DNA from 4 places in the Planococcus sp. 11815 genome. Region 4 is predicted to be linked to each of the others. Evidence: riboswitches for the same ligand, from Rfam matches in the RefSeq annotation. Region 4 holds a riboswitch; each other region holds the start of a gene.

Evidence for each region. Region 4 has a riboswitch for S-adenosylmethionine ahead of M1Q06_RS16395 (ABC transporter substrate-binding protein). Riboswitches for the same ligand answer to the same signal wherever they lie in the genome.
Region 1: linked by a shared signal. The riboswitch ahead of M1Q06_RS11755 (methionine biosynthesis PLP-dependent protein) and the one ahead of M1Q06_RS16395 (ABC transporter substrate-binding protein) in region 4 are both predicted to bind S-adenosylmethionine.
Region 2: linked by a shared signal. The riboswitch ahead of M1Q06_RS05990 (methionine ABC transporter ATP-binding protein) and the one ahead of M1Q06_RS16395 (ABC transporter substrate-binding protein) in region 4 are both predicted to bind S-adenosylmethionine.
Region 3: linked by a shared signal. The riboswitch ahead of M1Q06_RS03095 (MetQ/NlpA family ABC transporter substrate-binding protein) and the one ahead of M1Q06_RS16395 (ABC transporter substrate-binding protein) in region 4 are both predicted to bind S-adenosylmethionine.

What each region holds. Positions count from the first base shown of each region.
Region 1 covers NZ_CP096991.1:2,299,920-2,308,051, reverse strand. Annotated here, with positions in the region: gene M1Q06_RS11770 (3-hydroxyacyl-CoA dehydrogenase family protein) at 1-194, shown strand, start outside; gene M1Q06_RS11765 (NAD(P)-dependent malic enzyme) at 318-1,529, shown strand; gene M1Q06_RS11760 (aminotransferase class I/II-fold pyridoxal phosphate-dependent enzyme) at 1,673-2,845, opposite strand; gene M1Q06_RS11755 (methionine biosynthesis PLP-dependent protein) at 2,838-3,962, opposite strand; SAM riboswitch class I at 4,039-4,141, opposite strand; gene M1Q06_RS11750 (antibiotic biosynthesis monooxygenase family protein) at 4,339-4,644, shown strand; gene M1Q06_RS11745 (hypothetical protein) at 4,641-5,009, shown strand; gene M1Q06_RS11740 (cobalamin B12-binding domain-containing protein) at 5,014-5,664, shown strand; gene M1Q06_RS11735 (STAS domain-containing protein) at 5,642-6,403, shown strand; gene M1Q06_RS11730 (cation diffusion facilitator family transporter) at 6,549-7,493, shown strand; gene M1Q06_RS11725 (ArsR/SmtB family transcription factor) at 7,673-8,023, shown strand; gene arsC (arsenate reductase (thioredoxin)) at 8,103-8,132, shown strand, end outside.
Region 2 covers NZ_CP096991.1:1,172,966-1,181,097, forward strand. Annotated here, with positions in the region: gene M1Q06_RS05955 (3-hydroxyacyl-CoA dehydrogenase NAD-binding domain-containing protein) at 1-173, shown strand, start outside; gene M1Q06_RS05960 (acetyl-CoA C-acetyltransferase) at 202-1,374, shown strand; gene M1Q06_RS05965 (acyl-CoA dehydrogenase family protein) at 1,441-3,222, shown strand; gene M1Q06_RS05970 (arsenate reductase family protein) at 3,776-4,132, shown strand; gene gcvH (glycine cleavage system protein GcvH) at 4,210-4,590, shown strand; gene M1Q06_RS05980 (toprim domain-containing protein) at 4,652-4,993, shown strand; gene M1Q06_RS05985 (thioredoxin family protein) at 4,995-5,318, shown strand; SAM riboswitch class I at 5,354-5,458, shown strand; gene M1Q06_RS05990 (methionine ABC transporter ATP-binding protein) at 5,549-6,574, shown strand; gene M1Q06_RS05995 (methionine ABC transporter permease) at 6,567-7,235, shown strand; gene M1Q06_RS06000 (MetQ/NlpA family ABC transporter substrate-binding protein) at 7,329-8,132, shown strand, end outside.
Region 3 covers NZ_CP096991.1:581,182-589,313, forward strand. Annotated here, with positions in the region: gene M1Q06_RS03080 (hypothetical protein) at 1-1,546, shown strand, start outside; gene M1Q06_RS03085 (hypothetical protein) at 1,539-2,462, shown strand; gene M1Q06_RS03090 (SDR family NAD(P)-dependent oxidoreductase) at 2,794-3,549, opposite strand; SAM riboswitch class I at 3,904-4,024, shown strand; gene M1Q06_RS03095 (MetQ/NlpA family ABC transporter substrate-binding protein) at 4,122-4,952, shown strand; gene M1Q06_RS03100 (acyl-CoA dehydrogenase family protein) at 4,974-6,146, shown strand; gene M1Q06_RS03105 (DegV family protein) at 6,358-7,203, shown strand; gene M1Q06_RS03110 (sensor domain-containing diguanylate cyclase) at 7,421-8,132, shown strand, end outside.
Region 4 covers NZ_CP096991.1:3,258,105-3,266,236, forward strand. Annotated here, with positions in the region: gene M1Q06_RS16380 (ABC transporter ATP-binding protein) at 1-892, opposite strand, end outside; gene M1Q06_RS16385 (ABC transporter permease) at 906-1,736, opposite strand; gene M1Q06_RS16390 (ABC transporter permease) at 1,760-2,704, opposite strand; gene M1Q06_RS16395 (ABC transporter substrate-binding protein) at 2,798-4,378, opposite strand; SAM riboswitch class I at 4,659-4,761, opposite strand; gene M1Q06_RS16400 (alpha/beta hydrolase) at 4,862-5,629, opposite strand; gene mmuM (homocysteine S-methyltransferase) at 5,786-6,739, opposite strand; gene M1Q06_RS16410 (amino acid ABC transporter ATP-binding protein) at 6,782-7,519, opposite strand; gene M1Q06_RS16415 (amino acid ABC transporter permease) at 7,519-8,132, opposite strand, start outside.

The DNA.
Region 1 (8,132 bases), 960 kb from region 4:
ATTATCTGTTCGAGGACCTGTCGACAGAACAAAAGCCGGGCCGCACGCTGAGTGAATTAGCGAAAAGTGGCAAGCTTGGGACCAAGACAGGAAGCGGCTTTTACGAGTGGCCGGAAGCGCAATCGAGAGCTGTGCAAGCTGAACGGGAAGAAGTGTTGATCCATTTCCTTAAACAGGATATGGAAAAAGAATGATATAGGCTCATCATTTCTCTATCAGCCTAAAGTCTGAAATTAATCAGAATTATAAGAAAAGTCTTTCAATTTGACGTGGAGGCGATATAATAAACAATTATAATCAAAAGGGAGATGAGGCAAATGACCGATTTGAAAAACGATTCGCTGGACTTGCATAGACGGCATCAAGGGAAATTGGAGATTCGTTCAAAAGTGGCTGTGGAAAACGAGAGGGATTTGAGCCTCGCCTACTCTCCTGGCGTAGCCGCACCGTGCCGTGAAATTCATGCGGATCCAAGCAAAGTGCATGAATACACGATGAAAGGCAATACGGTAGCGGTCATTACTGACGGCACAGCGGTGCTTGGGCTCGGCAATATCGGCCCGCAAGCAGCGCTTCCGGTCATGGAAGGAAAAGCTTTATTGTTCAAGGAATTTGCCGGTGTGGATGCATTCCCAATCTGCCTGGATACGACAGATGCCGAAGAAATCATCCGAACCGTCAAATTGCTCGAACCTGGCTTTGGCGGCGTCAATCTGGAAGACATTGCCGCCCCGACTTGCTTTATCGTGGAGCAGCGCCTGAAACAGGAAATGAACATCCCGGTGTTCCATGATGACCAGCACGGCACCGCGATCGTCACGCTTGCCGGACTGATCAATTCATTGAAATTGGTCGAAAAGGAAATCGAAGATGTCAAAGTGGTCGTGAACGGCGCCGGTGCGGCAGGCATCGCCATCGTTAAATTGCTGGCGAAATTCGGGTTTGGCCATATCGTCATGTGCGACACAAAAGGCGCGATTTATAACGGGCGCCCGAATGGCATGAATCCCTTCAAGGCGGAAGTTGCGGAAATGAGCAATTATCAGATGGAACAAGGGCAGTTGGCAGATGTCATTGTCGGTGCTGACGTTTTTGTCGGCGTATCGGCAGAAGGCGCATTGACGGAAAGCATGGTGCGCTCGATGAATGAAGAGCCGGTCATCTTTGCGATGGCGAACCCGAATCCTGAAATCTTGCCGCATGCCGCGAAATCAGCCGGTGCACGGGTCATCGGGACAGGGCGTTCCGATTTTGCCAACCAGGTTAATAATGTGCTGGCGTTTCCCGGATTGTTCCGTGGCGCACTTGATGTACAGGCGAGCGACATTAACGACGCGATGAAAATCGCGGCAGTTGAAGCGATCGCCGCCTTGATCGCCACCCATGAACTTCACGAAGATTATGTGATACCGAAGCCGTTCGATCCGCGTGTGGCACAGGCGGTCGCCGAAGCAGTCGCTAGGGCTGCCGAAGAAACGGGCGTTGCCAAAGTATCGCTCAAAGAGCCTGCCCAGCAGATTGTCTTATAATAAATAGAAGAAAGCCTGAATTCCCTCCCCCTGGAATTCAGGCTTTCTTAGGTTTAGTGGCGGTAGGATGCAAAGGCATGAAAAAAGACCGTCCGACCCATCAGCTTGATGACGAGTCGGACGGTCTTTTTGAATGAACAAAATTAATCGGCGACGCTGAGCCCTTTGGCGATCGCAATTTTTTCGAGTGCTTGGCTGAAGTCGTTGATCAAGTCATCGGGATGCTCGAGTCCTGCGGAAAAGCGCAGAAGCCCATCGGTGATGCCGCGCTTTTCGCGTTCAGCGGGCGGCATTGCGGCATGGGACATCGTGGCCGGATAGGACAAGATCGATTCGACGGCGCCGAGGCTGACGGCGAACACAGGGATTTCCAAAGCATCTACGAGAATGCGGGCGGCGTCCTTATCCGCCAGGCGGAATGACAACACACAGCCTGCGTGGCTTGCTTGGCGGCTATGGATCGGATTTCCGGGATGGAATGAGAAGCCGGGATAATAGACTTCTTCGACAAGCGGGTGCCTATGCAGATACTCGGCAATGCGGGCGGTCGTCTCGCCGGATTGTTTTGTGCGGGCGCCGAGCGTTTTGATGCCTTGGATCAATGTATAGGAATCCTGTGCGCCGAGCACAGATCCGAATGTATTTTGGATGAATGCCAATTGTTCGCCGAGGCCGGCATCTTTTGTCACCGCAAGGCCGGCCGTGATGTCACTATGGCCAGACAGGAACTTCGTCGCGCTGTGGAGCACGATATCCGCGCCGAGTTCAAGCGGGTTTTGGTAAAGCGGCGTCATAAAAGTATTGTCGACGAAAGTCATGGCGTCGTTTGCTTTCGCCAGTTTAGCAGCCATTTCAATATCGGTGATTTTCATGACGGGATTGGAAGGCGTTTCAATGTAGACCACTTTCGTGTTCGGCTGGAACGCTGCGGCCACTTCGCCAAGGTCGGTCATGTCGACGAATGTATAATCGACTTTGAATTTTTCCAGCACTTCCGTAATGAAGCGATAAGTGCCGCCGTAAACGTCTTCCGAGACCAGCACATGGTCGCCGGCTTTCAACAGCATGAAGGCCGATGAGATGGCTGCCATGCCGGAAGAAAAGGCCAAGCCCCGCGCGCCGCCTTCAAGTTTGGCGATCGTTTCTTCAAGCGATTTGCGCGTCGGGTTGCCGGAGCGGCTGTAATCAAACGGCCCGAACGAATCGATGCTTTCCTGATGGAAAGTCGATGATAAATAGATCGGCACATTGACTGCGCCTGTTAATGGATCGATGCCTGCTGAATGGATCAATTTGGTCTCGCGTCGTTCACTCATGGGAAACGACCTCCTTTTCCAGTTTGGCCAAGGCTTGTGACAAATCAGCGATCAAATCTTCTGCCTGCTCGACGCCTACAGAGAAGCGGAGCAGGCGGTTACAGACGCCACGTGCCGTGCGTTCTGCAACCGGCATATCGGCATGGGTCTGGGTCGCGGGATACGTGATGAAACTTTCCACGCCGCCGAGGCTCTCTGCGAATGTGATGAGCGACAGGCTCTCGAGGAATTCCCCGACCCATTGTTCTTCTCGCAGGCGGAACGACAGCATGCCGCCTTTCCCAGGATACAGCACGTCTGTCACGGTATCTTGAGATTCCAGAAAGCGGGCAAGTTCTTTGGCATTCGCTTCGTGCTGGCGCATACGCAGCGGCAAGGTTTTCAAGCCGCGGATCAACAGCCAGGAATCAAGCGGCGACAGCACAGCGCCGGCTGAGTTGTGGGCGTTGAAAAGCTGCTCGCATAACCCTGCGCCTTTTGCAGCGACGAGGCCTGCGAGCACATCGTTATGGCCGCCGATGTATTTGGTGGCGCTATGGAGTACGATATCGGCGCCGATTTTGAGCGGCTGCTGCAAGAAAGGGGTCAAAAAGGTATTGTCGACGATCAGTAAAAGATTGTGGCGCTTGGCCAGTTGTGCATACAATTCCAAATCGATCTCCTGCATCAACGGGTTGGTCGGCGTTTCAATGAAAATCGCTTTTGTATTGTCAGTGATTTTCGCTTCGGCCGTTTTCGGATCGACGAAGGGATCGTATACGGGACGGATATGGTATTTTTCCTCATATTGTTCCAGCAGACGGTAAGTGCCGCCGTAAATATCTTCAGGAAGCAAAATCTCATCGTTCGGGCGGAACAGGGAAAGGACCAGCTGGATCGCGGCCATTCCAGAGCTGCACGCAAAGCCTGCGTCGCCGCCTTCTAGATTCGCGATCCCTTCTTCGAGGAGCTGGCGTGTCGGATTTTTCGTCCGCGTATAATCATAGCCTGTGGATTTGCCAAGGCCTTCATGTTCGTAGGCGGTAGAAAGATAAATCGGGGGATTGACCGCCCCTGTGCGTTGATCGCTGCGGTTGCCGAGTTGTACCAGGCGTGTTTCTAGGCTATGTTGTGTCATGGTCCTCATCCTTTCAAATCAAAAAGCAGGGGCTTTCTTCTATGATAAGAAGAAAGCCCCTGCCGTATATGCTATCTTCTCATCTACTAGGCTTCACCTATTGGAATTAGCACCGTAACAAACACGTCCGGTTGCTGAGACTTCACAGGGCCAAATCCCTCCATCTCTCTCGATAAGAATCATTTTATATAGTTGTGGTTGGTTGATGTTTTCCATCATACGGCAATTACTTGCGAAATACAAGCGGAATATTGAAAATACTCTTGTAAATGTCCCGAAGGCGCTCGCTTTTATTTCGGAAGCTGAAATGGTATGCTGAGGTATACTTTTATCATGCCCGGCTTATACAAGGCCAGTTGCAAAGGGGTTCTGAATTATGTACATCGTCACATCGACCGTCATTGTGCCGGAAGACAAGGTGCAAGACGTCATAGAAATATACCGAAAACGATCGCGCCGTGTAGACCAGGCGGAAGGCTTCACTTCATTCCGGCTAATCCAAAACACGAAAAAGCGCCATGAACTGACCGTCCACTTGGAATGGCAATCCAAACAGGCCTACATGAACTGGGTCAAGAGCCAGGAGTTCAAGGAGATCCATGATTTGGAGAAGAATTATCCAGACCAGGAACTCGCGGGCATCGTCCCGAAAGTCCATCAATACGAAGTGGTGGCCGAATGAACCAGGAACAAAAACAGCAAATCGCGACCGACACGGCAGACGGTATATACGAAGCGTACCCGAATTTATGGGAACGTTTCGGCGATAAGGGATATGAACATACCGTCAAAGACAATCATCACCACTTGGATTACCTCGAAACCGCGTGGGAGCTGCAAAGCGAGCAATCCTTTCTAGACTATGCACTCTGGCTCGAAACGGTGCTCGTGAGCCGCAATGTCGAAACTGCGCTCATCATCGACAATTTTCAGCGGCTCATCGAAATTGTGCCGCGCTATACCGAAACAACGCAAGGAGATTTCATGCGGGGCTGCCTCGATCGCGCAGTCCGGTTATTGGAGCTCCCTCCACATAAAAGGGGCTGATCAAATGAACGAGTCAACACAGCTTTCGGATCTTTTCCTGCAAGGCCAGGAAGAGGAAGCTTTGAAATACGTCCAGGATTTCCTGGAAAGCCATTCACATGAACAGCTCTACGGCGAACTTTTGACGCCGGCGATGTACCGCATCGGGGAATTATGGGAACAAAATGAAATATCGGTAGCGGAAGAGCACTTGGCAACCGCTGTTTGCGATTTTGTCTTGTCCGCTACGGAACTGCGCAATAAAGATAAGGATGGCCGTAAAAAAGCGATGATCTTTGGGCCAGAAGGCGAAGAGCATTATATCGGGCTCAAGATGGTCGCGGCGATGTTCCGTGAAGAGGGCTATGATGTCCGCTATATGGGGCCAAATTTGCCGCTCGATTCAGCACTCGAATTGGCCGGTGACTGGCAGCCCGATGTTGTGGCATTGTCGGGTGCACTTGCACACCGCTTGCCGGTTTTGAAAACCTACGCCGAAGCTTTCTCTAAGGTGGACTCAAATCCAGCCGTCCTGATTGGCGGCAGGGCTGTCACTTTGTCGAGCTTTGCGGATTTGCGCATAAAAGGAGCGGTCGTCGTCCGGGAACTTGGTGCGCTCAGGGAATGGATCCGTACTGGAAAGGGGTCGAACGATGACACGCTCTCCACTGGCTGAATGGCCGCTTCCGGCTTTTCAATTGAACAATAGCTTTGCGGTCGTCGACTATTCGCATGAGGCAGAACAGCTTTTCGGAAAACCAAAAGGATTTTTTGAATTACTCGATGAAGGCAGCCACGCCAAAGCGGAACGCTTACTGAAAACACGCGGCAGCAAGAAACCAATCGAATTGAATTTCACCACAGCAGCCGGCTTCTTCTTGGCGGACGTCTATTACCGGTGGGATAGCGACTTTTCACTGAATCTTGTACTGGTGCCAAAAGATGAGCAAATGGCTGCCATCACGGCGCAATTGATTCGCTTGCGGGGCCGCTTGAAAGAAACGGATTATGAATTGCTCAAGGAAAAAGAACGGTCGGATGCGCTGCTGGATAAAGTGCGTGAACTTTCCGCACCGTGCATCGCAATCGGCGGAGGCTATGTGCTCATTCCGTTGTTCGGTAATTTGGATGCAAAAAAAGTTGAAGCGATCCGCCCGTATATTGTCACGCGCATCTATGAATACGAAGCCGAAACGGTCGTGATCGATTTGACGGCGATGGGTTCGGTGACGCAAGAAGGCGTCAGTTACCTGGAGTCGCTCGTGCAGACCTTGGGCGTCATGGGGATCGATGCAGTCATCACCGGCGTAAAGCCGGACCATGCCCAAAAATTGCATCTGTTGAAACGGGAAATGAATTTGCGTTTTGAAGCATCACTGGAATCCGTCCTGACAACAGCCTCAGAAAATCAGTGATAAAACCGGCCACGGGAGCCGGTTTTTTTTGGTTAGGAAGCCTAGTGACTGGATGTTTGTTTCATTTTCCATAGGGTATCCGGCGATTTTTCGGGAATACATTTAGAGAAAAGGATTATTAAAAGCTGCAGTGGAGGTGTTGGCGATGGGATCATCACATGATCATTCGCATAGCCGCAATAAAAAAACATTGCTGATCGCCTTTTTGATCATCACCAGTTATATGGTGGTCGAGGCGGTCGGTGGATATTTGACGAACAGCCTAGCGCTACTAGCTGATGCCGGCCATATGCTAAGCGATTCCATTTCGCTCGGTGTCGGCTACCTGGCTTTTTCCATTGGCGAAAAAGCAGCCGACCAAATGAAGACTTACGGCTATAAACGTTTTGAAATTCTGGCGGCAGTCTTTAACGGCGTGACGCTCGTCTTGATTTCGTTCTATATTTTCTATGAAGCCTACCACCGGTTTTCAGATCCACCGGAAATTGCGACTTCAGGAATGTTGGCTATCGCGGTCATCGGCTTGCTCGTCAATATCCTCGTCGCGTGGATCTTGATGCGCGGCGGAGATACGAAAGAAAACTTGAACCTCCGTGCTGCTTTTTTGCATGTCTTAAGTGATTTGCTTGGCTCGGTCGGTGCAATCACGGCAGCCCTTTTGATCATTTTCTTCGGGTGGGCATGGGCAGATCCGCTGGCGAGTGTAGTTGTCGCCATCCTTGTCTTGATCAGCGGCTGGCGCGTAACGAAAGAAGCGGTGCATGTCTTGATGGAAGGCACGCCGAAAAATGTCGACCTGGAGCAAGTAGCGCAAACGATCGAAGCGTTGCCTGGTGTAAAAAGTATCCATGACTTGCATGTATGGAGCATCACGAGCGGAAAAAATGCCATGTCGGGACATGTAGTCGTCAAAGAACATATCTCGTTCAAAGACAGCCAGCAAGTGCTTAGGGATATTGAACATGCGCTGTTGGAGCTGAAAATCGGCCATGTCACTGTCCAATTGGAAAATGAAGACCACCCACATGACGACTCGATTCGCTGCCAAGGGCAAGAAGAGGCTGAAGCGGCAGGGCATCATCATCACTGAAGAAAAGAATCGACCAGTAAGGAGTGGGACCATACCGCTCCTTTTTTCTATGAAAAATACGTGTTGTATATGTTTTATCATCCAGATCACTGCTTGAACATATAAGCATATGCTGATATGCTGTATTTGGTATTACAGTATTTAAGCAAACCTAAGTATAGAAGCGGGGGAATCATCCGATGGAAGTGAAAGCGCGCGAAATAGAAATTGACAAAGCGAGCATGGTGCTGAAGCTATTAGGCGACAAGACGAGATTGTCGATGGTCAAATTGCTCGAAAAAAACGATTGCTGCGTCTGTGAATTCGTGGAAATCTTTAACGTCAGCCAGTCGGCGATCAGCCAGCACTTGCGCAAGCTTCGCGATCTCGGTTTAGTGAAGGAAAAACGCAAGGGGCAATGGATTTTCTATTCATTGAACCAGGACAGTGAATTATACGATATGCTCATGCAAGTCTTGGCATTCATTCCGAACCAGGATGAGCGCATCGAGAGATTGGTGGAGCAGGGATTGCGCATTCGTTGTGAGTAATAGTGATACGGAAAAGGTATCACGTTGAATAAACATAGAGATACTAAAAACCATTCATGGAACAAGGGAGCTAATCAATATGACGAAAAAAACATTGTACTTTTTATGC
Region 2 (8,132 bases), 1.2 Mb from region 4:
CCAAGAAACTGGCTTATGTATTGTCAGGAGGCAAATTGCCATACGGCACGAAAGTCGATGAGCAGTATTTGCTCGATTTGGAACGCGAAGCCTTCCTGAGCCTCGTTGCTGAACCGAAGTCACAGCAGCGCATGCAACATATGCTTGTCAAAGGGAAACCATTACGCAATTGATCGCCGATTAGATAGAGGAGGAAATGATATGCGCGAAGCAGTAATTGTGGCCGGAGCCAGAACACCGGTCGGAAAAGCGAAAAAAGGTTCTCTTGCCTCGGTGCGCCCGGATGATTTCGGGGCACTCGTCGTACGGGAAACATTGAAGCGGGCTGGATATGACGGCCCTATTGATGATTTGATTATGGGGTGTGCCATGCCCGAAGCAGAACAAGGCATGAACATTGCCCGCAACATCGGGGCACTCGCAGGGCTTCCGGATACGACGCCGGCAGTTACCGTCAATCGCTTTTGTTCATCGGGCTTGCAGTCGATCGCTTATGCCGCTGAACGAATCATGGTCGGCCATGCTGAAGCGATTGTTGCCGGCGGTGTTGAATCGATGAGCATGGTGCCAATGATGGGCAACGTGTTGCGGCCGAATGCCAAAATCGCCGAAACCGCTCCACAATATTATATGAGCATGGGGCATACAGCAGAGCAAGTAGCGACACAATACGGCGTTAGCCGTGAAGACCAGGATGCATTTGCGGTCCGGTCCCATGAAAATGCAGCTAGAGCTATCGAAAAAGGGCATTTCGTCGATGAAATCGTTCCGGTCGAAGTGATCCAACGCTATGTCGATAGCCAGAATAAATACCAGGAAAAATCGTTTATGTTTGAAATGGACGAAGGGGTACGCCACGGCACATCCATCCAGACACTCAATAAATTGCGTGCGGCATTCTCGGCACGCGGCACGGTGACAGCGGGCAACTCTTCGCAGACTTCTGACGGCGCAGGTTCAGTGCTCGTCATGGACCGTGAAAAAGCGGAAGCGCTTGGCCTTAAGCCGATCGCGAAATTCCGTTCATTTGCAACAGGCGGCGTTCCGCCGGAAGTCATGGGTATCGGCCCGGTCGTCGCGATTCCGAAAGCCTTGAAACTGGCCGGCCTGACGAAAGACGATATCGACGTCTGGGAACTGAACGAAGCATTTGCGTCTCAATCGCTTGGCGTCATCCGAGAGCTTGGCCTGGATATGGATAAGATCAATTTGAACGGCGGCGCCATCGCACTCGGCCATCCGCTAGGTGCGACAGGTTCGATTTTGACCTTGCGCATGCTCAGCGAATTGAAGCGCCAGAACAAACAATTCGGCGTCGTCACGATGTGCATCGGCGGCGGAATGGGCGCAGCTGGCGTCTTCGAAATGCTGTAAAGAGAACTTTAGGGGATACGGTTAACAGGGGATTCAAGATAAACGATAAATTGGGAGGAATGGAAAATGGAACAAGAAAAAACATTGATCAAAGGCGGAAGCTTCTTGATCGAAGATGCAGACCTATCGCGTGTGTTCACGCCGGAAGATTTCACGGAAGAGCATAAAATGATCGCCAAAACGACAGAGGATTACGTCAACACGGAAGTTATGCCTTTGGTCGAAAAGTTGGAGAACCATGAATTCGAACATTCCGTCAAGCTTCTGAAGAAAGCCGGCGAACTCGGGCTCCTTGGGGCAGACGTTCCGGAACAATACGACGGGCTCGGGCTCGACAAAATCGCGTCGGCCTTGATTGCTGAGAAAATGTCCAAAGCGGGCGGCTTCTCCATCACTCACGGCGCACACGTGGGCATCGGTTCATTGCCGATCGTCCTATTCGGTAACGAAGAACAGAAAAAGAAATACTTGCCGGTTCTTGCAACGGGCGAGAAAATCGCAGCATACGCCTTGACAGAGCCAAGCTCCGGATCGGATGCTTTGGGTGCGAAAACAGTTGCGAAACTGAACGAAGCGGGTACACATTACGTCTTGAATGGTGAAAAACAGTGGATCACAAACGCAGGATTTGCGGATGTCTTCGTCGTCTATGCAAAAATCGACGGTGAACAGTTCTCGGCATTTATCGTTGAGCGCGACTTCGGGGGCGTATCGGTTGGTCCGGAAGAAAAGAAAATGGGCATCAAATCGTCTTCCACACGTACATTGATCTTGGAAGACGCAGAAGTGCCAGTGGAAAATCTTCTTGGTGAAGCAGGGCGCGGACATATCATCGCCTTCAATATTTTGAACATCGGGCGCTACAAACTCGGTGTCGGCACAATCGGCGCATCCAAGCGTGCTATGGAATTGACCATTCCTTACACGAACCAGCGCCAGCAATTCAAGACGCCGATTTCTTCTTTCAACCTGACAAAAGAGAAATTGGCGACAATGGCATCCAAATTGTATGCGGTTGAAAGTTCCGTTTACCGCACAGTCGGCTTGTTCGAAGACCGCATGAGCGGCTTCACGGATGAACAGCAGGCTGACGGCAAACTAGTCGCCGATTCCATCGCGGAATTTGCCATCGAATGTTCATTGAATAAATTCTTCGGAACGGAAACTCTGGATTATATCGTTGATGAAGGCGTCCAGCTTCACGGCGGCTACGGCTTTATGCAGGAGTATGAAATCGAGCGCATCTACCGCGATTCCCGCATCAACCGGATCTTCGAAGGAACAAATGAAATCAACCGCCTGCTTGTACCTGGCACACTGCTCCGCAAAGCGATGAAAGGTGAATTGCCGCTATTGCAACATGCACAAGCTTTGCAGGAAGAATTATTGATGATGATGCCTGAAGAAGTCGGAACCGAAGCTTTGGCACAGGAAAAAGCATTGGTGAAAAATGCGAAGAAAATTGCCATCCTCGCTGCAGGCCTTGCCGCACAGACTTACGGCAAGAAACTTGAAGCAGAACAGGAAGTGCTCGTGAACATCGCGGATATCGTCAGCAATGTCTTCGCGATGGAATCGGTTGTCTTGCGCACAGAAAAAGCGATCGCAGCAAGCGGCGAAGAAAAGGCGAAGCAGAAACTTCTTTATACGCAGATCTTCTGCCAGGAAGCTTTGGAGGAAATCGAGAAAGACGCGAAAGAAACCTTGATCGCAGCAATCGATGGCGACAACCAGCGCATGATGCTGTCCGCACTCCGCAAGTTGACGCGTTCAACGCCGTACAACTTGATCGCGAAAAAACGCGAAGCATCCGAAAAATTGATCAGTGTAGAAAAATACGTCGTCTAATAGATTGCACAAAACAGGAAGGGGAAACCCTTCCTGTTTTTTAAGGTTGTCGATATAATTGGGAAGTCGTATTTTCCGATGCTTATCGCTCGCTTTCCGTGGGCTCGCACCCAAGCCTCCTCCGTCGCTACGAAACCTTTTTTTGTTTAAGACATGCAAGAAGAGGAGTTTTATAATTTTTGTATAAAGTGTTTCTTCTGAGAGCAACAGAAACGGTGAGATTTAATTAGCATTTAAGGTTTTTCCTTCGTTCAATACACAATACCGGATGGGAATGGAGACGGCGACTCCTGCGGAAATAGCACGAGCTGAAGACCCTGGACTGAGCGCAGCGAAGGAAGCGGCTGAAGCCGTGTCCTGGCAGCTGGCACCGCGACGTCCTGTCGCGCCAGCTGCATGACCCACATCCTGTGGGCCCGAAAGCGTCCGTCGAAATGGACATCCGATTTTTCATACAAGAAAGTCACATTTTCAATTCAATTTTCACTAACTCCCTTCCAGTCGACTGCTCTGTGGCATTTTGATATGCTTGATTTACAAGACAGGAGGAGATTTGATGATCCAGTATTACGCTTACCCGAAATGCTCGACCTGCCAAAAAGGCAAGAAATGGCTTGAAGCGAATGGCGCGGAGTTCGACTATATCGATATTTCGCAAAACCCGCCATCCGCGGCACAGCTGAAAGAGATCCACGAAGCAAGCGGCATCGAGCTGAAGAAGTTTTTCAATACGAGCGGCAAGAAATACCGTGAACTTGAACTGAAGGAAAAGCTGCCGGAAATGTCAGCAGATGAGCAATACGAATTGCTGGCAGCGGACGGCATGCTCATCAAACGCCCGCTCGCATGGGACGGTTCTCAGGCGACACTCGGTTTCAAGGAAGACGCTTACGCAAATACATGGAGCTGACAAGTTTGTCATCTTGTTTTTCATTCCTGGTTGTGGCAAACTAAAATTGAGTCAATTACATATTTGGAGGGGTTTGGATGAGCACACCACAAGAGCTTCGCTATTCAAAAGAACACGAATGGGTCAAAGTCGAAGACGGCAAAGCACGTATCGGCATCACTCATTTCGCGCAAGATGAACTTGGAGACATCGTATTTGTCGAGCTTCCGCAAGTCGGCGACGAGCTGAAAAAAGACGAGCCATTCGGCAGCGTCGAGTCCGTTAAAACAGTATCGGAATTGTATGCGCCGATCAGCGGCAAAATCGTCGAAGTCAATTCTGAGCTTGAAGACAGCCCGGAATTCGTCAACGAATCCCCTTATGAAAAAGCGTGGATGGTCGTTGTGGAAGCCCCTTCCGAAGATGAGGTCAATGCATTGATGTCAGCTGACGAATATAAAGAAATGACAAACGAGTAAGTTCTGAAAGCGCCTCTTCATGGCGCTTTTTTTCATATATGGTTTTCTGGGGGGATTACTTATGGAGAAAGTGATAGTGGTTGAAGGGATCAGCGACAAAACCCGGATAGCGCCATTGATTGCAGAACCCGTGACGATTCTTTGCACAAATGGTACAGTAAGTGCTACAAGACTCGAAGAAATGCTGTTGCCTTTTGAAGGGCAGGATATCATCATCCTCGTCGATGCGGATGCTTCCGGCGATAAACTGCGCAAGCTCATCAAGCGCGAATTTCCGGAAGCCCGCCATTTCCATATCGACCGAAGCTATAAAGAGGTGGCGACGACGCCGCTGCGGAAGCTGATTGATGTGCTCATCGCAGCAGATGTACGGGTCTTAAATCCAGTAGCAGGGAATGACTAGCATGAATGAATGGACACATAAAGAATGGCTGAAGGAAAAAAACACCCAGCCTGTTTCAGCTTATTATCTATATACGCCGATGTGCGGTACGTGCCAAGTCGCAAGCAAGATGCTCGGCGTGGTGGCGGAACTATTGCCAGACCTTCCAATGGGCAAAGCTAATTTGAATTATGTACAGGAAGTGGCGGAGCTTTATGAAGTGGAAAGCGTGCCGTGTCTGCTGATTTCACAGAATGGCCAAGTGACAGACAAGGTCTACGCTTTCCAGTCGGTGCCGTATCTATATGAGAAATTGAAAACGGTTGACGAATACAGCCAGCCATGATAAATTTAATTTCTAAAATTAACTTAATAGCGTAGCTCTTATACAGAGAGGTGGAGGGAAGTGCCCGATGAAGCCCGGCAACCGTCATGAAAATGAAATGGTGCCAAGTCACTCAAAGTGAAAACTTTGAAAGATGAGAGAACGGTTTATTGTGTTTACACATGTGCCTTTCTGCTTATCTGAGCAGGAAGGCTTTTTTATTAGCAAAAGATTTAGGAGAGTGCCCAACCATGATTGAGTTAAAAGGATTGACTAAAGTTTTCGATACTGGCAAAGCGCGCTTGACGGCTGTCGACCATGTCGACTTAACGGTGCCGGCCGGCGAGATTTTTGGCATTATCGGTTATAGCGGAGCGGGAAAAAGTACGTTGATCCGCCTTCTGAATGGCCTGGAAAAACCGAGCGAAGGTTCCGTTGAGATCAATGGCCAGAACATCACAGCGATTTCAGGGCCGAAACTTCGCAAAGCCCGCCAAAAAGTCAGCATGATTTTCCAGCATTTCAATTTGCTGTGGTCGCGGACTGTGCGCGAGAACATTGAATTCCCGCTCGAGATCGCGGGTGTGGGGAAAGAGGAGCGGCGCAAGCGTTCAGCAGAGTTAATCGAACTGGTTGGCCTGGAAGGTCGTGAAAGTGCATATCCTGCCCAGCTTTCCGGTGGACAGAAGCAGCGTGTCGGCATCGCCCGTGCGCTGGCCAATGATCCGGAAGTGCTTCTGTGCGACGAAGCGACATCGGCACTTGATCCGCAAACAACTGATGCGATATTGGAATTATTGGTCGACATCAATAAGCGACTCGGCTTGACGATTGTCTTGATCACGCACGAAATGCACGTCATCCGGAAAATCTGTCACCGCGTGGCAGTGATGGAAGGCGGGCGCGTCGTCGAACTGGGCGAAGTGCTCCATGTCTTCCAGCATCCGAAGGAAACAATCACCAAGCGATTTGTTGCCCAAGTGACCGAGACGGAAGATTCGGCAGAAACCGTCCGCCATTTGCGCGAACAATATCCGGAAGGACAATTGGTCAAATTAATATTCGTGGGGGACCAAGCGGAACAGCCGATCCTGACACAGCTGATTCGGGAATATACGGTGGAAGTCAATATCGTCCACGGCAATATCTCCCATACCCAGCGCGGTGCTTATGGCACACTCATCCTTCAATTGAAGGGGACAGCAGATGAAATCGCAAAGGCACTCGCCTTCCTCGGTGCGCATGATGTACAGACGGAGGTGATGGGCAATGCTTGAGAATTTGTTCCCGAACGTTGATTGGCAAGCTATGTGGGAAGCGACGCTCGAAACGATTTACATGACGGCAGTGTCCACACTGTTCACCTTTATCATCGGGCTCGTGCTAGGCGTTATCCTGTTTTTGACTGCACCAAACCAATTATGGGCGAATAAAGTAGTCAACTGGCTATCAGGAGCGTTCGTTAATATATTCCGTTCGATTCCATTTATCATCTTGATCATTTTGCTTATCCCATTCACGAAATTCCTGATCGGCAGCATCCGTGGGCCGAACGCTGCACTCCCGGCATTGATCATCGGGGCAGCACCATTCTATGCCCGCATGGTGCTGATCGCCTTGAAAGAAATCGACAAAGGCGTCATCGAAGCCGCGCGCTCGATGGGAGCGACAACGTGGACGATTATCCGCAAAGTGCTGCTGCCTGAATCAAAACCCGCTTTAATCTCCGGAATCACCGTAACCGCCATCGCTTTAGTTGGCTATACTGCCATGGCAGGCATCATCGGCGCTGGAGGGCTCGGAACGCTCGCGTTCTTGGACGGGTTCCAACGAAGCCGCGAAGACGTAACTCTCGTCTCGACGATCTTGATTTTGGTCATCGTCTTCGCCGTCCAATTTGTCGGTGACTTCTTGACCGGCAGAGCCGATAAACGCTAAGCCGTCTTGGGCGGATCGATTAAATAAAAAGGGGCAGTCATTGCCCGGTATTATATAAAACTACATTTAATAGAAGAAAAGGGGAATTTTGTAATGAAAAAATTAGTATTTGGTTCATTTGCAGCAGTATTGGCGTTATCGGCTTGCGGCGCTGAAGAAAGCAACGGCGGCGGTTCAGAAGGCGAAGAAACAAGCACGTTGACAGTCGGCGCTTCTAACGTGCCTCACGGAGAGATTTTAGAACAGGCAAAACCAATCCTTGCAGAACAAGGAATTGAGCTTGAAATCGAAACATACCAGGATTATATCCTTCCGAACCAAGACTTGGAATCAGGGGATCTGGATGCCAACTATTATCAGCACATTCCTTATCTGGAAGCACAAATTGCCGATCACGGATATGACTTCGCCAATGCTGGCGCGGTCCACATCGAGCCAATGGGCATCTACTCAAAAGACATTGCGTCTTTGGATGAGATTCCACAAGATGGAACGATTCTTATGAGCAACTCTGTCGCGGAGCACGGCCGTATGCTGTCCATCCTAGAAGCAGAAGGGTTGATCAAGCTCGATGAAAACGTCGATAAAACGACAGCTGAAGTCAGCGACATCGTTGAAAACGAGAAAAACATCCAGTTCGAGACAGAATACGAGCCGGCTCTTCTTGTGCAAATGTACGAAGCAAATGAAGGCGACGCTGTCTTCATCAACGCTAACTACGCTATCGATGCCGGCTTGAAGCCGATGGAAGATTCAATCGCACTTGAAGGTTCGGATTCTCCTTATGCCAACCTGATCGTCGTTCAATCCGGTGATGAAGAAAACGAAGACATTCAAGCACTAGTCGAAGTCTTGACTTCACAAGAAATCCAAGACTTCATCCTTGAAGAATGGGAC
Region 3 (8,132 bases), 650 kb from region 4:
TGATTTAATAAGAAGTGAATATAACACAATAGACATATCTGTAGATAATATACCGGAAACAATAAATTATTTCAGAAAGTCTAATATAAAAAAAACAGACTTTTATTCGTATAAAAATATAACTGTATTGGCCTCCAGGAGTCGGAGTGTAATTTCATGTGAATGTGAGACATACAATAATCAGATTATGCATAAACCCACAAGTTCTATTCTTTTTTTTAATAGAAGTGGTTTACTATATGGAAAGATTGAAATTGAAACTAATCAAAAAAACACTGAAGATGTTAAAAAAATACATCTGGTAGATGACATGATTATTAGGTATTCTCTTACCGGAGAGAAGATAGAAACCGCTGGCAGAATTTATGAAGCAGCAACTACGAGTTCCAATACATATGAGTTAACTATAAGTTCTTTTATGCATGAATTAGTTTATATTAAGGGGGGATATTATTCTTCTCGTGGGCTTAATCTACAGTCACATGTAAATGCTATTTTAAGAACGGCAGGAATTAAAAAAGAACAGATTAATATCGAAAGTGTCGAAGAGATTAAAGCTCCTTATCTTGTGATAATTCCAATTGTAGATTTGTCTATAACAAGCGGATCCTTCGGGTTAGGTGATGTTAATTTTTACAACAAAGAACAAGCAATATTTAAATTTAGAAATATAAGTGAATTTTACAATCATGACTTACACGACGAATTTCATACTTTCGCTCAAACGATCGTTGAATCAGATAATACATATGATGCTTACCAGTTAGGGTTGTTAAAGATACAGAGCGCTATTGATGTCATAATGCTGTTAGCAAAAAATGATAGAGCTTTTAATTTATACAATTTGGGTGAGGAGTTTAATAGATGGAATAGACTAGGACTTTATCAAAATCCCACGTGTTCAACATTTTATTATGTAGAAAATATGATAGGAAGTGAAAAGATTTTCAGTGATTCGAAAAATATAAGAGAAAATAATTCTCTAATGATTGATTCATCTCTTGATAAACAAATAAAGGAGTTGGATTGGTACGAAGAAAAGTTGTATGAAAAGCTGACAAATCAGCAGTCACCTATCTTGAAACAAATATTCAATGCTATAAAATGGTTAAATCGAAGTTGGAAAGCTACAGACATAGAGGATAAGATTATTTATACTAATATCTCTATGGAATTTTTAGTTGATAAAGTTAAGACGGAACCTTTTTTACCAAAGGAGATAGTAACAGAATTTAAACAGGATATAAAATTACTATTAAAAGATAAAGATATCTATAGTGAAGAGTACAAAGCTAAAATTAAAGAAAAAAGTTTAGGAAACTTATCTAATCCACCTCTTAAAGTAAAAATACAGTCATTAATTAGTCAATTAAGAATACCTATTACTACAGCGGAGTTTGATAAATTATGGGAAGTCAGGTCTTACAGAAATGATCTTGTCCATGGAAGAAGTGATTTAGAAATAAACGCTGAAAATGTCCTGCTAGCTAATATTGTGCTGGGTGAGCTTATTTCATATAGATTAAGATGTGAGGATGGTGTTTAAGGTTAATACATTAATTGCTGCATATCAGTTTGGTAAAGAAATGAAGGAAACCTCACAGGGGAAGGATATATACGAAGGGTTTTATGGGTTGAAAGATTTTTTGTCAAAGACAGCATGGTCGATTTATAGGGAAGTAGTTTACAATTGCCAATTCGATCATTATTTTAGTTTTGAAATAGCGTACAAAAAAATAGAACTCTCGCAAGAAGAAAATAACGCTTCTTTTAAAAATACTTTTATTGAAATGAGAGATTGTTCTGAACTACATTCATTTATTAAATTAAGTAACGACTTTGCTAGAAATCTTGAAGATTCTTATATAGAACTTACAAAAAAACTCCCTATGAAAAGTAACGGTGGCATTATAGATTATTTTCCATTATATCGATCATGGTTAGATTTATTCTATAACTTCCATAATACGAAGTTCTACTATAACTTACATTCAAAAATTGGTAGTAAAAGATTAAAAGACAAAACAATTCAGGAGTATTTTGAACAAAGAGAAATGTATCCTTTTTCATCAATAAATAGAAGATTAATAAGAAGTTTGGCAAAGAGTGAACGTGACTTGCAAGATTTGTGGACTTTAGAGTATTTTGAAAGTATAAGAAAGAATGTATTTCAACTAATTTTTGAAACTCATCTCGATATACAATTAGAGATAAACAAAGTAAATGAGATGCACTTCCGAGAAAGTGAAATTGGTAAAATAAGAGCTTGCAAAATAAAAATCCATGGCCTGTCAGGGTTATCGAGAGGGAACTTCATGATATTGTATTTAGATGGTAAGCTCGAAGATATTGGGCTTATACAAAGTAAAACAGTCTTTAATTTAGAAAAAGGAGAAGAGGCAATAAGTATAATAACGGCATTATTATATCCTAAAATAGATAAAGAACTGTTAGTGAATTAATTGAGATATAGGTTTTGTAAAAAAAAAACAGTAACAATATCCTTATCAAGAATAATTAGGAGTGGTGTCACCATCATGGTGACAACGTTAAATGTCAAGAATATTACTGACCACACAATGACCACCAACTCATTGCACTGAGACATTCTTATATAGACATAATGTGCTGTTCGTACAAATTATTTGGACTAAAAAGTATACTTAGGAAAGAGAAAACTAGTAAAACTTGATTGATATCAGGGGCGGCATCATGTAAGTCATCAGCCCACTAGAAAAATGCCCTCTCACATCATGTGAGAGGGCATTTTTTGATATCGGAACGATAGGGATCCTACTTCCTCGAAGTATACTGAAAAACCGGATCCATCAACTCAAACTCATAGCTCTCACTATTGACCTTCCCGAGAACTTTTTCACTATCGTAAAGCTCCAGCATAAACTGTGCCATCTCTTTTGCGGTATGGAACTTCTGCACATTGTCGCCATAGCTGAATTCATCAAGTTCCCGCGCCGTTTTTACGAATTCGGTTTCTGTCATGGATGGTGCGAGTATTTTAACTTTTAACCGAGCTCCGTTATCCTGCAGTTCCTGGGCAAGGCCTTCTGTAAATGCGCTCACGTAAAATTTGGTCGCAGCGTATGTCACGGCATTTGGCACGAGTCTGTAGCCTAAGTCAGATGATACGTTGATGAGCTGTGCGCCTTCTTGGTCCGCATAGTCGCGTGCATAAAGAGTGGAAAGCGTGGTGAGTGCTTCAACATTTACGCGCAGCATCTTTTCGGTTTTAGTTACATCCTGCTCAGCGACGGTAGCACTGTTTCCAAAGCCGGCATTGTTGACGAAGGTTTCAATGTCGTATTCTTTAAGGCTTTCGTATAGTGCATGGACCTGCCCGCTGTCGGATAGGTCTGTGGGTTTGATGACGACGTCCAGATCAGAGTTCATGCTTTGAATCTTCTCTTTAAGATTATTGAGCTCGGCATCCCGTCTTGCTACAAGAATAAGGTTTTTGCCGCGTGTCGCAAAAGCCAGTGCAGCTTCATATCCTATTCCTGAGCTGGCGCCTGTGATTACCGTGTACTTCATGTGAATCCCTCCATTGAAATGAATAGATAGCAAGTGTACAGAAACAATGAAACTCTCATGAGATTATGCTGGTTTTGAAGTGAAAGAAACAGCATTTATAAACTGGAAATTGCAATATTAGAGTGTTTGGAATTATGAGAGTTCTTAAATGAAGATTATACACTATTTTCCTGCTGGCAAAGAAACATACTAAATATCTTAGCAAGGAGCAGTACATTGAAACACTCCTTTCAAATTTAGTAGGGAGAAGTGTTTTTATAGTATGATTTCGAAATCCTCTATTGCCATGAAATCCAAGCTCTGCTATTGTATTAATCATATCAAATTACTCGGTATTAACACTGAGTACATAATTTCTTATCCAGAGAAGTGGAGGGACTGGCCCTTTGAAGCTTCGGCAGCGGAACAGATTGGAATTCCAATTTGAAACTGTGCCAAATCCAGCAGGTGCTGTTATGCATTTGAGAGATGAGAAGAGCCGGACGGTGAGCTTCTCTTCTTTTTTATGAAGAGGGGTTTTTCTATTTGGCCATATTTCATTCAAAATAAAAAAGACCAAGGAGAGATGGCAGATGAACAAGCGTTGGATTGGAGTGCTCGGGATTTCGGGCACGCTATTATTAGCGGGATGCGGCGATGGCGGGGAAGCTTCGGGGGAAGATAAGAAAGAAGTGCGCGTCGGCTTTGGCGTCGGGACGTATGAGCAGCAATTCAAGGAAGGGATCTTGCCTATTTTGGAGGAGAAAGGGTATAAAGTGGATACAACAACTTTTTCCCAAAACATGCAGTTGAACCCGGCGATGCAGGAAGGCTCGATCGATGCGAGCATTTTCCAGAGCACAGCGTATATGGAAGGGATCAACGAGGAATTGGGCATGGACATGACGGGGATCGCTTTTGTGCCGAGCGCCCCTCAAGGTTTGTATTCGGTGCATCACCAATCCTTGGATGAGGTAAAGGACGGCTCGACTGTCGGCTTGCCGAATGATCCGGTCAACCAGGAACGCGCAGTGCGCATCTTGGAGGAACTCGGGTGGGTAACGGTGTCAGACGGGGCAGGCGTGACGGATTTTAATTTGAACGCAGTAGAAAATGCCGATTATGATCTCGACTTGAAAGTCTTAGACCCAGCGCAGATCCTGGTGTCGCTACAGGATATCGATTTTGGCGTCGTTAACGGCAATTATATTGCCAATGCGCCGGACCGCAAGATAACGGATGCGTTGAAAATCGAGAATACGCCCGAACAGCATCGGATTGTGGTGACGATCGAAGAAGAAAACGCGGATACTCAGTGGGCGAAAGATTTGAAAGACGCTTACGAATCCGAGGAATTCCAGGAATATATCGAGTCGAATGAGCAGTACGACGGCTTCATTTTGACGGAGGAATGGACGCAATAGATAGGAGAAAGGTGAAGAATGATGGATATCACAAAAGCAAAGACATTCGAAGAGCGCATGGACATATTGAATGAGACGGTGGCGCCGTTCACGGAACGGGCCGCGCACAACGATTTGGAGAGAAAATTTCCATTCGACAATTTCAACGAGCTGAAAGCGATCAATTACCCGGCTCTGACGATTCCGAAAGAATACGGCGGGGCGGGCATTTCCTTGTCCGAGATGCTGCGCTATCAGGAAGCGATCAGCCGTGCGGACGGGTCGACGGGATTATCGATCGGCTGGCATATGGGCATCGTCAAAGATTTGGGCGAGACGAGCAAGTGGGACGAATCGGTGCTTGTGGACTTGTTCGACGACATCAAAGCGCGAGGTGCGTTGATCAATAATTGCGCAACCGAAAAGCAGACCGGAAGCCCGACAAGAGGCGGGAAACCGTCGACCACAGCGAGAAAAGTTGGCGGCTCATGGGTGATTGACGGGCGCAAGTCGTTCACATCGATGGCGCCGGTATTGGATTACTTCAACGTGACTGCTGTGATTGAGGAAACCGGTGAAGTCGGCTATTTCCTCATCCCGCGGTCGGCTGAAGGTATAGCGATCGACGAAACCTGGGATAGCGTGGCGATGACCGGCACCGGAAGCCATGATTTGGTATTGACGAATGTCCAAGTGGAGGAAAAGGCCTTGGTCGAGATCAGTGTGCCGGGTAAAAAGCAACCGGCGGGATGGCTTTTGCACATTCCGGCGTGCTACCTCGGAATCGCACAGGCCGCGCAGGATTACGCAATCCGCTTTGCACAGGAGTATTCGCCGAATAGCTTGAACGGGCCGATCATCGAGCTGCCGAACGTGAAACAAAAGATCGGCCAAATCGAATTGGAATTGCAGCGGGCGCGGCACTTTCTTTATTCCGTCGCGAAACAATGGGATGAATCGGACGACGAACAGCGCTCGCAGATGGCTGCGGAACTCGGGGCCGTGAAAGTCGCGGTGACGAATTCAGCGGTCGACATCGTGGATTTGGCGATGCGGGTGGCGGGTGCACACAGCCTGTCGGAAAAATCGCCTTTGCAGCGCTATTACCGCGATGTGCGGGCGGGGCTTCACAACCCGCCGATGGAAGACATGCTCATTCCGTCGCTGGCTGATTTTGCGATCGGCAAGCAGAAAACGAAACAACCGGTTAAATAGGATGGAGCCGCTGATCTCAAGGGATCAGCGGCTTTTTCCTTTTCATAATTGGAAAGAAATAACGAATATAAGTGCAAATTATGTCGGCGCTTACATTAAATCCTCCTTATGTGACATCTATCACTAGCGGCTATGGCTTCGCCTCCTGTAAGTTAGCAGAAGCAGACAACTGCTTCCGATATGGAATTTGCATCTAGAGGGGATTTTTTCGATGAAGAAAATAGCATGGATCACGGATACAGCAGCGCAATTGGATGATGCATTCATCCAAAGGCATAATGTCTATGTATTGCCCCTTAGTGTCGTGTTTGACGACGGGTCGTACCGAGAGTCGATCGACCTGACGCAGGGAGAATTTTATAATAAATTACGTGCGGCGAAAGTGTCGCCGAAAACTTCACAGCCGGCCATCGGCGAAATGATGGCTTTATATGAAAAACTGCAAGCGGAAGGCTATGATTTTGCTGTGGCGCTTCATTTGTCGAGCGGCCTGTCCGGCACATTCGACAGCGCGCAATCAGCTGCCGAGATGGCGGATTTCAAAGTGTATCCAGTCGACTCGAAAATCGGTTCGTTCCCGATGGGGAAAATGATCGAAATCGGCAACGAATTGTTCGCAGCCGGCAAAGAACCCGAAGAAGTCGTAGAGACCATCAATCAATTAACCACCAAATCGCATCTATCGTTCATTCCATCGAGTTTGAACCAATTGCATAAAAGCGGACGGGTGTCAGGGACGCAGGCGTTTCTCAGCAATATCCTCAATATCAAAGTGGTCATCACCTTTGTGGATGGTGTCACGACGATGAAAGAAAAAGTCCGTTCAAACAAACGCGCTAAGGAAAGCGTCAATTCGGCCTTGCGCGCGGATATGGAAACTGGCATGGTGCCGGAAGTGGCGGTCATTCATTGCAATAATGAAGCCGGTGCGGAAGCGTGGAAAAATGAATTGATGAAGGAATTTTCGGGACTTAAAGTGGACGTCATCCCATTGAGCGTCTGTGTGGGCGTCCATGCCGGAGAAGGCACGACCGGCTTGAGCTGGGTCAGTTATTAAATCAGGAAAAATCACCATGAACCTTGGATGGACTGCGTATTCATGCGCTGCCATCCGGGGTTTTTGTTATTTCACTGTCTTTGAAGAAAGCTTCACGGGCTGCCGTTCTATGTTAAACTTTAATAAATATAGTTAAATATTGGCTATTTACAAGTGCTGTTAGATTAATTTACCAAAAGAAGATGAACAAGAAATCTGACACTAATTGAGGTGCTTAATGATGGTGACATTTCGGGAATTGGAAATGTATAAGAATTTTGATGAGCTGGCGGAAGATGTAATCGGCCTGGCCAAAGAGATTTTGCCGGATCAATTGTTTTACTTGAGCTCCATGAGCGAAGCCCAGCAAATAATTTTGAAGCATTCACCAAACGATACGGCGATCCCCATAGCGGAGGGCTTGATGTTGAATTTGGAGGATTCACTGTGCAGCCGCATCGATTTCAAGAACAAGCAGCCATTGGTCTATGAAGATGTCAAAGACGGGCATGCATTGGGAGCATTTGAGGAAAAGCTCGAAGCGGCCAATGTGCGCTCGTATTTGGGGCTGCCGATTTCCTTCATTAATGGGGAGCGGTTCGGCACTTTATGTGCGGTGAACGATGAAAAAAGCCAGTTCGATACAAAAAGCATCACTTTATTGCAGCGGATTGTGCGGATGTTCACTTATTACTTGGATCTCGAGCGCTTTGCATACCGGGATTCGCTGACGGATCTGTACAATCGCCATTTTCTCACGCGATTCTTTGAAGGAAATTCAAAAGCGGGAGGCGTGGTCTTCTTCCTCGATTTAGACGGCTTTAAAAAGGTCAATGATCTGTACGGCCATGATACGGGAGATGTGGTATTAAAAGAAGTGGCCTCAAAGCTGCAGCGGTTTACTGCCGTCCATCCGGATGCTTTGGCGATCCGCCTTGGCGGAGATGAAT
Region 4 (8,132 bases):
GGCATGCGTCCCGTGCAAACGGGCATCTCGGTTCGAACGCGCATCCCGCCGGCCGGTCGATCAAACTCGGCGGCTGCCCATCGATCGGGATGAGCCGCTCTGGGCCGCCTTCACGAATGACCGGGACCGAACGCAAAAGCGACCACGTATACGGCATTGACGTTCTATAGAAGATATCTTCAGCACTTCCCGATTCGACGATTTTCCCGGCATACATGACCAGGATGCGGTCGGCCAAATGGGCCACGACGCCGAGGTCGTGAGTGATGACGAGAATGGCCGTGCCGTATTTTTCTTGGATGCCCTTCAGCAAATCCAAAACTTGCGCCTGTATCGTGACATCCAGCGCCGTCGTCGGCTCATCCGCAATCAATAGTTTCGGATTGGAAGCAAGCGCCATGGCGATCAAGACACGCTGGCGCATTCCACCCGAGAATTGATGCGGGTAGCTGTTCATGCGCGCTTTGGCATCGGCAATGCCGACGTCTTCCAATAACTCAATCGCTTTTTCGCGTGCTTGCTGTTTCGGCCGTTTTTGATGCGCTTGTATGGCTTCGATCAATTGCTTGCCGATTCTGGAGACGGGATTCAAGCTCGACATCGGATCCTGAAAAATCATGGCGATGTCGTTGCCCCGCAGTTTTCTCAGTTCCGTTTTGCCCATTTCCAATACCGGCTGGCCTTCAAAATGAATCGTGCCTTGCGGATACAGTGCAGGCGGTTCCGGATTGAGCTTCATCAAGGAATGGGCAAGCACGCTTTTGCCGCTCCCCGACTCCCCGACGATGCCGATGGTCTCCCCTTTCTGGATGGAAAAGGACACGCCGTCGACCGCTTTCACGAGGCCGCCCGGTGTATCAAGATGGACATGAAGATTTTCTACTTGCAACATTCGAGTGCCCCCTTTAGGCAAGTTTGGTTTTGCGCTTGCGTTTCGCTTGATGTGGATTAAAACTGTCCCTCAGCCCATCGCCGAGCAAATTCAAAGCCAGAACAGTGATGACGATCGCAAGGCCTGGGAAAATGGAATACCAAGGCGCGATGGTCACGTAGATCTGTGCTTCCTGCAGCATATTGCCCCAGGTCGGCGTTGACGGGTTAACCCCCACGCCGAGAAAGCTGAGCGCCGCTTCCGCTAAAATCGCTTTCGCGAAAATGAAGGTGCTTTGGACGATAACCGGGGACAGAATATTCGGCAATACGTATTTGGCGATGATCACCGCATGGCTCGATCCGGTCGTCTGGGCCGCTTCGATATAGGATTGGTTTTTCACTTGCAGCGTCGCCGAACGGACGACTCTCGCCATGACCGGGAAAAACGCCAGCGTCAAAGCGATGATGATATTGGTGATGCTGCCGCCAAGTGCTGCAACCAGCGCAAGCGCAAGGATGAGTGCCGGAAACGCCAGAAAGCCGTCAATGATTCTCATCAGCACGAAATCCACTTTGCGGAAATAGCCGGAGATTAAGCCAATCACTGTGCCGATTACCGTTGACAGCACCGCAACGATGACGCCGACAGACAAGGACACCCGGGCCGCGACGATGGTCCGCGAGAAAATGTCGCGGCCAAAATCATCCGTGCCGAACCAATGTGCCCCTGAAGGGCCGGTCAAGCGCTGTTCCGGGGAAATCGCGGCCGGAGAGAAAGGCAGCCAGAAACTTGCGGTGAAGGCCGCAAGCGCGACGATCAATAGCATCGCCAGCGCCAGCAAATTCGTTTTCTTAGTAAACATCGGTTTCGTCTCCTTCCAAATGGTCAATCATAGCGGATGCGTGGATCGAGGAATGTGTACAGCAGATCTACCAATAGATTGACGAACACATAAATGCCGGCAATGAACAACACAATTCCCTGTACGACCGGGTAATCGCGGCGGTGGATGGAATCGACCAAGAGCTGGCCGATGCCCGGAATCGTGAACAAAGTTTCGATGATGACTGTGCCGCCGAGCAAGCCGGCCACTGTAGCGCCGAGCACCGTGGTCGTTGGGATCAAGGCATTGATGAAGACATGGCGCATCAATACTTCACGTTCCTTTACGCCTTTCGCGCGCGCCGTTTTGATGTAATCCTGATTGACCGAATCGAGCATGCTGTCGCGCAGCATCCGGGCGATGATGCCCACCTCAACGATCGCCAGTACAAACGATGGCAGCAAAATATGGTGAAGCCATGCATCCGCCCCTTCCGCAAACGGCACATAACCGGCCACCGGAAAGATCGGCAGCGCGACGCCGAAGCCGAGCACCAATAGCGTCGCGAGCCAGAATTCCGGGACCGATACGCCGAACAAGGAAACCGATGTGAAAATCGGGTCCAAGACAGTCTTGCGCAACGCGACGATGAGGATCGCCACCGGAATGGCAATGACGAGCAAAATCACCGTCGACAGCGCCATCAAGCTGAAGGTCGGCCCGAAATTCTCGGCGATCAGCGAGGTCACCGATTGCGAAGAGTAAACGGAAGTTCCGAGATCCCCCGTGATGACTTGTGAAAACCAATTAAAGAATTGGACATACAGCGCTTGGTCTAAGCCCAGTTCACGCTCCAAATCAGCAATCGCTTCCGGTGAACTGTCCTCCCCTAAAATGAGGAACGCCGGGTTGCCGGGAGTCAGATGCACGATCATAAAGACGATTACACTGACGACCAGCATGACGGGAATCACCGACAACAGCCGGCGAATCGTGTAGTTCAGCATTGCTTGTTCCCCCTTCTCCATAAAAGGAAGAAAATCGCCAGCATCGTTCCTGACGATTTTCTTCTCTTAGTTATCCTGTTTGATGGCTCGTCGTTAATTTGTTTTATACGTATTCCAGAAGCGCGGGCCATACCATTCGCTATAGTCGTGGATATCGGTTGTGCGCGCATTCAAGTTCGAGATGTTCGTCACTTTTTCAAACGGCAATTCTTCATACAGCGTTTCGTTCAAGCCGGCGAGGATCTGCTGTCGTTCTTCCTCGGATTCCGCTTGTGCCCACTGGGCGATTTGCTCCTGCCATTTCTCACTGTTATACCAGCCACTGCTGTTCGAATCCTGGCTCAACATGCCTGCCTGGTTCGGCGAGAAGAACGGGGACCATCCGACGACAACGAGATCCCAATTGGAAGCCTCTCCCCATTTCTCAAGGTATGTTGCCCATTCATAGGATTCCAGCTCGACCGCAAAGCCGGCTTCTTCAAGCTGCTGTTCAGCGATCTCGGCAATTTTCTTATAGTCGTTGGAATCGCTCGAGAAGATAATTTTGATCGGCTCGCCGTCGTAGCTGCTTTCTTCCAATAAGCGTTTCGCTTCATCCACATCGTAGGACAGGAAGCCGTCTGTGTTTTCTTCCGAATACAGGGCGGTTTGGTTCGGCGTGAACAAAGCACCGTCCAATTCGTAAAATTCCTCGTTGCCGTATGTTGCTTTGGCAATCGCTTCTTTATCGAGTGCAGCGTTCAATGCCTGGCGTACTTGCAAGTCATCGAAAGGCGCTTCCGATTTATCCGGCGTCAACACCGTATAGCCGTTAGTGGCGGTGCCAGCTTCGATATTCGGCGTGCTTTCGATCACTTCGTACAAATCGAGCGGAACTTCATCGCCGAAATCGTAAAGTCCGGTTTTCAAGCCATTGACCACCACTTGAGGGTCTTTGACGATCTTGAAATGGACCGAATCCACATACGCTTTTTTCTCTCCCGTCAAACCGCTTGTCTCATCGGTTCTAGATGCATAGTCGTCGTATTTGGCCAAGACGATTTCATCGCCGCGCTTCCACGAATCAAACTGGAATGGCCCGGTGCCGATATACTGGTCATGGTCAAGCGGCTTTTCGCCGGCCGCTTCAGCGACCTCTTTCGGCAAGACGACTGCAGCCGATTTCGGGGCAGCCAAGTCAGAAAGCAAAGAACTGTATGCTTTGTTCAATTGAATGGTCAATTGCGAGCCATCTGCTTCCACGGACTCAACGTGGTCGTTGGTGATCTTGCCGACAGATGACACTTTCAGCCAACGTTCGATGGACGCTTTGGCATCTTCTGCCGTTACCGGTTCTCCGTTATGGAAGGTCACGCCTTCACGCAAAGTAATCGTGTAGGTTTTTCCGTCTTCGCTCACTTCATAATCTTCAGCGAGCAGCGGCACTGCTTCAAAATCCTGGTTTAAGGCAAACAAACCTTCATAAATATGCCAGCCGATTTTGCGTGCGGCACTTTCCCCCGTGTACATCCAGTCCAGCGTGTTCGGATCTGCGCCGATCGCCACGTTCAGCTCCCCACCTTCCACTGGTTCTGAATCTCCGTCAGCATTGGACGAACTCGCTTCCCCGCCGGAACAACCGGCCAAACCGATAAGTGCAATTAAACTGATAAGTAAAAAGATGATATTTTTCACGATGTTCCTCCTTATGATTAAAAAAATGATGATGCCTCGATTATGTATGCAATTGCCTAAAAGCCTATCCAAGTTCCCAGATTTTCAATGAAGCGTCGAAGTGTTGATGCGCCAATCTGCCGCTCAAGCTCCGACGGTATTTCGAAAACCATTTGTCCATTGAAGGCACCTCCTTCGCCAAAAATAATTTATCTTACCTGTTTACTTGGTTTTAACGTAATAAAAAAACCCCTTCTTCTTTTCGACAAGAAGAGGAGTGGTTTCATACGTTCGATCGCCTCTCTTATCTCTGTACGCGCGGTACAAGGAATTAGCACAGTGCCGCATTGCGGTCTGCTGCTTTGACGTCTCAGGGCCAGTCCCTCAGTCAATCTCGATAAGATGATTAAATTGTAAAGTTCATGTTAAGGCCCTTGATCCGGCTTGTCAACATTATTTTGAATAAATTGAATTTATTTACATAACGCTGAAATTCGATTTGGTTTACGCTTGCCGTCCTGCCGGAAAAACACTCGACTGTTCGATCCATTCAATGGATTTGGCGACGATGAAATCCAATTCATGGTCCATGGAAGCAATGTGATAGGAATTATGGAGTTCGTGCTTGAACGCGTGTTGCGAACCGACCTTGCCGAGAATATAATCGGTGTTGGCTGGCGGTACGACATGATCTTCAAGCGACTGGAAACACATGACCGGGCAGTGGACTTCGCCGAGCTTTGCGCGGACAGCATCCATATAGCCGAGCAATTGCTGATACGCTTTGACCGGCGCTTGCCCGTAAGTGATTTCCACCGCATCCGCTTTTTTAATGTCGGGCGCATCTTCTGTGACGTAAGCATGGGCCGGGCGGCTGCGGTAAGTTTCAAACTGCGGGATGTCGATCGCCGGATTGATCAACGCGATGCCCTGGATTTCAGAATGGCGGCTGGCCAGATCCAAGCTCAAGGTGCCGCCCATCGATTGCCCGATGACAAAGACCGATGTGCACGATTTTCTGAGTTCGATATAGGCCTGCTCGACACTCCGGAACCAGTCATCATAAGAAAATTGTTGCAGATCCTTGTAATGGGTGCCATGGCCCGGCAGCCGCGGACAGGAAACCGTATAGCCTTGTTCGCCGAGCGCTTCGCCTAATTCCCTGACGCTTTGCGGCGTGCCGAGAAACCCGTGGCACAATAGGATGCCGGTGCTGCCGCCTTTCAGAAAGAAGGCTTCCGCCCCTTGGATGACAGGATATTGTTCGTTCATGCAATCCCTCCTTCAGCTGTTTAAAAATCAGGAGGCCCACTAGCTGCCTCTAATGTGAAGTAATGCGAAAAAAGCTTATTCACATTAGACTATATTTAAAACCTACTTGTCAACTAGGTTTTATAAAATGAACGATCCCCCGCACTAGGCGCTGCTTTAAACTCCCGAACCCTTCCCTTGGCGCGCCCAGCTGGCGATGGCTGCAATATCACTCGGCGACGTGCTGCAACAGCCGCCGATGATGTCAGCTCCTGCTTGATGCCAGGCTTTCGAATTGGCTGAAAACGCACCAGCTGACGGTTCTTCGCTCCAGGTTTTGCTTACCGGATTGTAAGTGGCGCCGGAATTCGGATAGACGATGACCGGTTTGGAAGATGCGCTTTTCACTTCCTGGATCAAGGATTCGATAAACTGCGGAGCTGTGCAATTAATGCCGATTGCCGCCACTTGGGGTTGTTGCTCGAGCCATTTTGCACAATCTGCGATCCGCTCCCCGTTGCTGATATGGAACTCATCTTTCGCGCTGAACGTGAACCAGGCAGACACTTGCGAAAATTCTTCCAGCACGCTCACGATCGCTTTCGCTTCCGCGAGGCACGGTAAAGTTTCGCACGCTAAAATATCCGCTCCTGCTTCCACCAGCACCCGGATGCGTTCTCTATGAAATGCGGCCAATTGCTCTTCGCCAATCGCATAGCCGCCGCGGTATTCAGACCCGTCCGATAAAAACGCGCCGTATGGGCCGACTGATGCCGCCACTAAAGGCTTCGGCCTGTTCGAGCGATCCGCTGCAGCGCCCCAAAACTCGTCGCGCGCTTGTGTTGCCAACTCGACAGACTTCGTGATCAATGCGATCGCTTGTGATTCTGTCAGCCCTCTCTCCTGATAGCCTTCAATGGTCGCCTGGTAACTGGCCGTAATGGCACAATCCGCCCCAGCCTGGAAATAATCCACATGCACTTTCTTGATTAACTCCGGATTTTCCATCAATATTTTCGCTGACCATAAGGAATCATTTAAATTGCATCCATAGTTTTCAAGTTCTGTCGCCATAGCCCCGTCCACGATGAGGACCGGGAACTCGTTCAATATCTGTTCAATCGGGTTCATTCCAAACCATCCTTCCGCTCTCAGTCGTTTCACTTTATTCCCTCAGCCTTGGACGGCTTTCCCTAAAAATTGTCTCGTTCTTTCAACGGCGGGCTCGGTGAAAATTTGCTCAGCCGTGCCTTGCTCGATAATGACGCCGTCTTCCATAAAGATGACGCGGTCCGAAATTTCCCGCGCGAAATTCAATTCATGGGTCACGATGAACATCGTTTTTCCGGTGTCCGCGACGCGGCGGATGGTGGCTAATACTTCATCGACCAGTTCCGGGTCCAATGAAGAAGTCGGTTCGTCGAATAACAGCACTTCCGGGTCCAAAGCCAGCGCACGGGCGATGCCGACACGCTGCTGCTGGCCTCCGGACAATTGCGCAGGGTAATGGCTCAGTTTAGACGACAAGCCGACCTGCTCGAGCATCTCGATGCCTTTCTTGTCAGCAGCGTCTTTTTTCATCCGCTTGACGCTCGTCAAACCGACGGAGACATTTTGCAGCACAGTCAGATTCTTGAACAGGTTGTATTGCTGGAACACCATCCCCGTTGCAGTCCTGAGCGCGAAGATTTCCTTTTTCTTGGCGGTGGCCGCATCCACCCGCTTTCCGCCGATTTCCACGATGCCGCTCGTCGGATCTTCGAGAAGGTTGATGCAGCGCAACAACGTCGACTTCCCGGAACCGCTTGGCCCGAGGACCGCCACCACTTCGCCTTTTTCGACGGTTAAATCGATGCCTTTCAACACATGCTGTCGGTCGTAATATTTATGCAGCTTCTCCAATTTGATCATCAGGCAATCCCTCTTTCATATCTGCGTGCACGCTTCTCGATTTTCACCAATAAGCGCTCGACGGCAATGCATAAGATCCAATAGACGATCGAGACGGCGATATACACTTCAAAGAACGCCAAGCCGCGGGAGCCGAGGATTTTTGCCTGCCCCATGATATCGATGACGCCGATGATGAACACGAGCGAGGTGTCTTTGATGGTGCTGATGAACATATTGCCGAGGTTCGGGATCGCTACCGTCAAGGCCTGCGGGAAGACGATCTTCAGCATCATCTGCACAGGCGTCATGCCGATCGCTTTGGCGGCTTCGAACTGGCCGCGGTCGACCGATTCGATCGCCGAACGGATCGTCTCGGATAAATACGCGCCCAAATTGATGGAAAAGGCCATCAAGGCATAGAATTCCGGAGCGATGCTATTAACGTCCGCCGACTGAAGCCAGCCGTATTCGCTTTGAAGAAAATAAATGATTTTCGGAATCCCGTAAAACACCAGGTAAATCTGCACCAATAACGGCGTCCCCCGGATAAAGGAGATATAGATCGACGTGATGACGCTGAGCACAGGTACTTTGTAGATTTTGATCAATGCCGCAGCCACGCCGATGATTA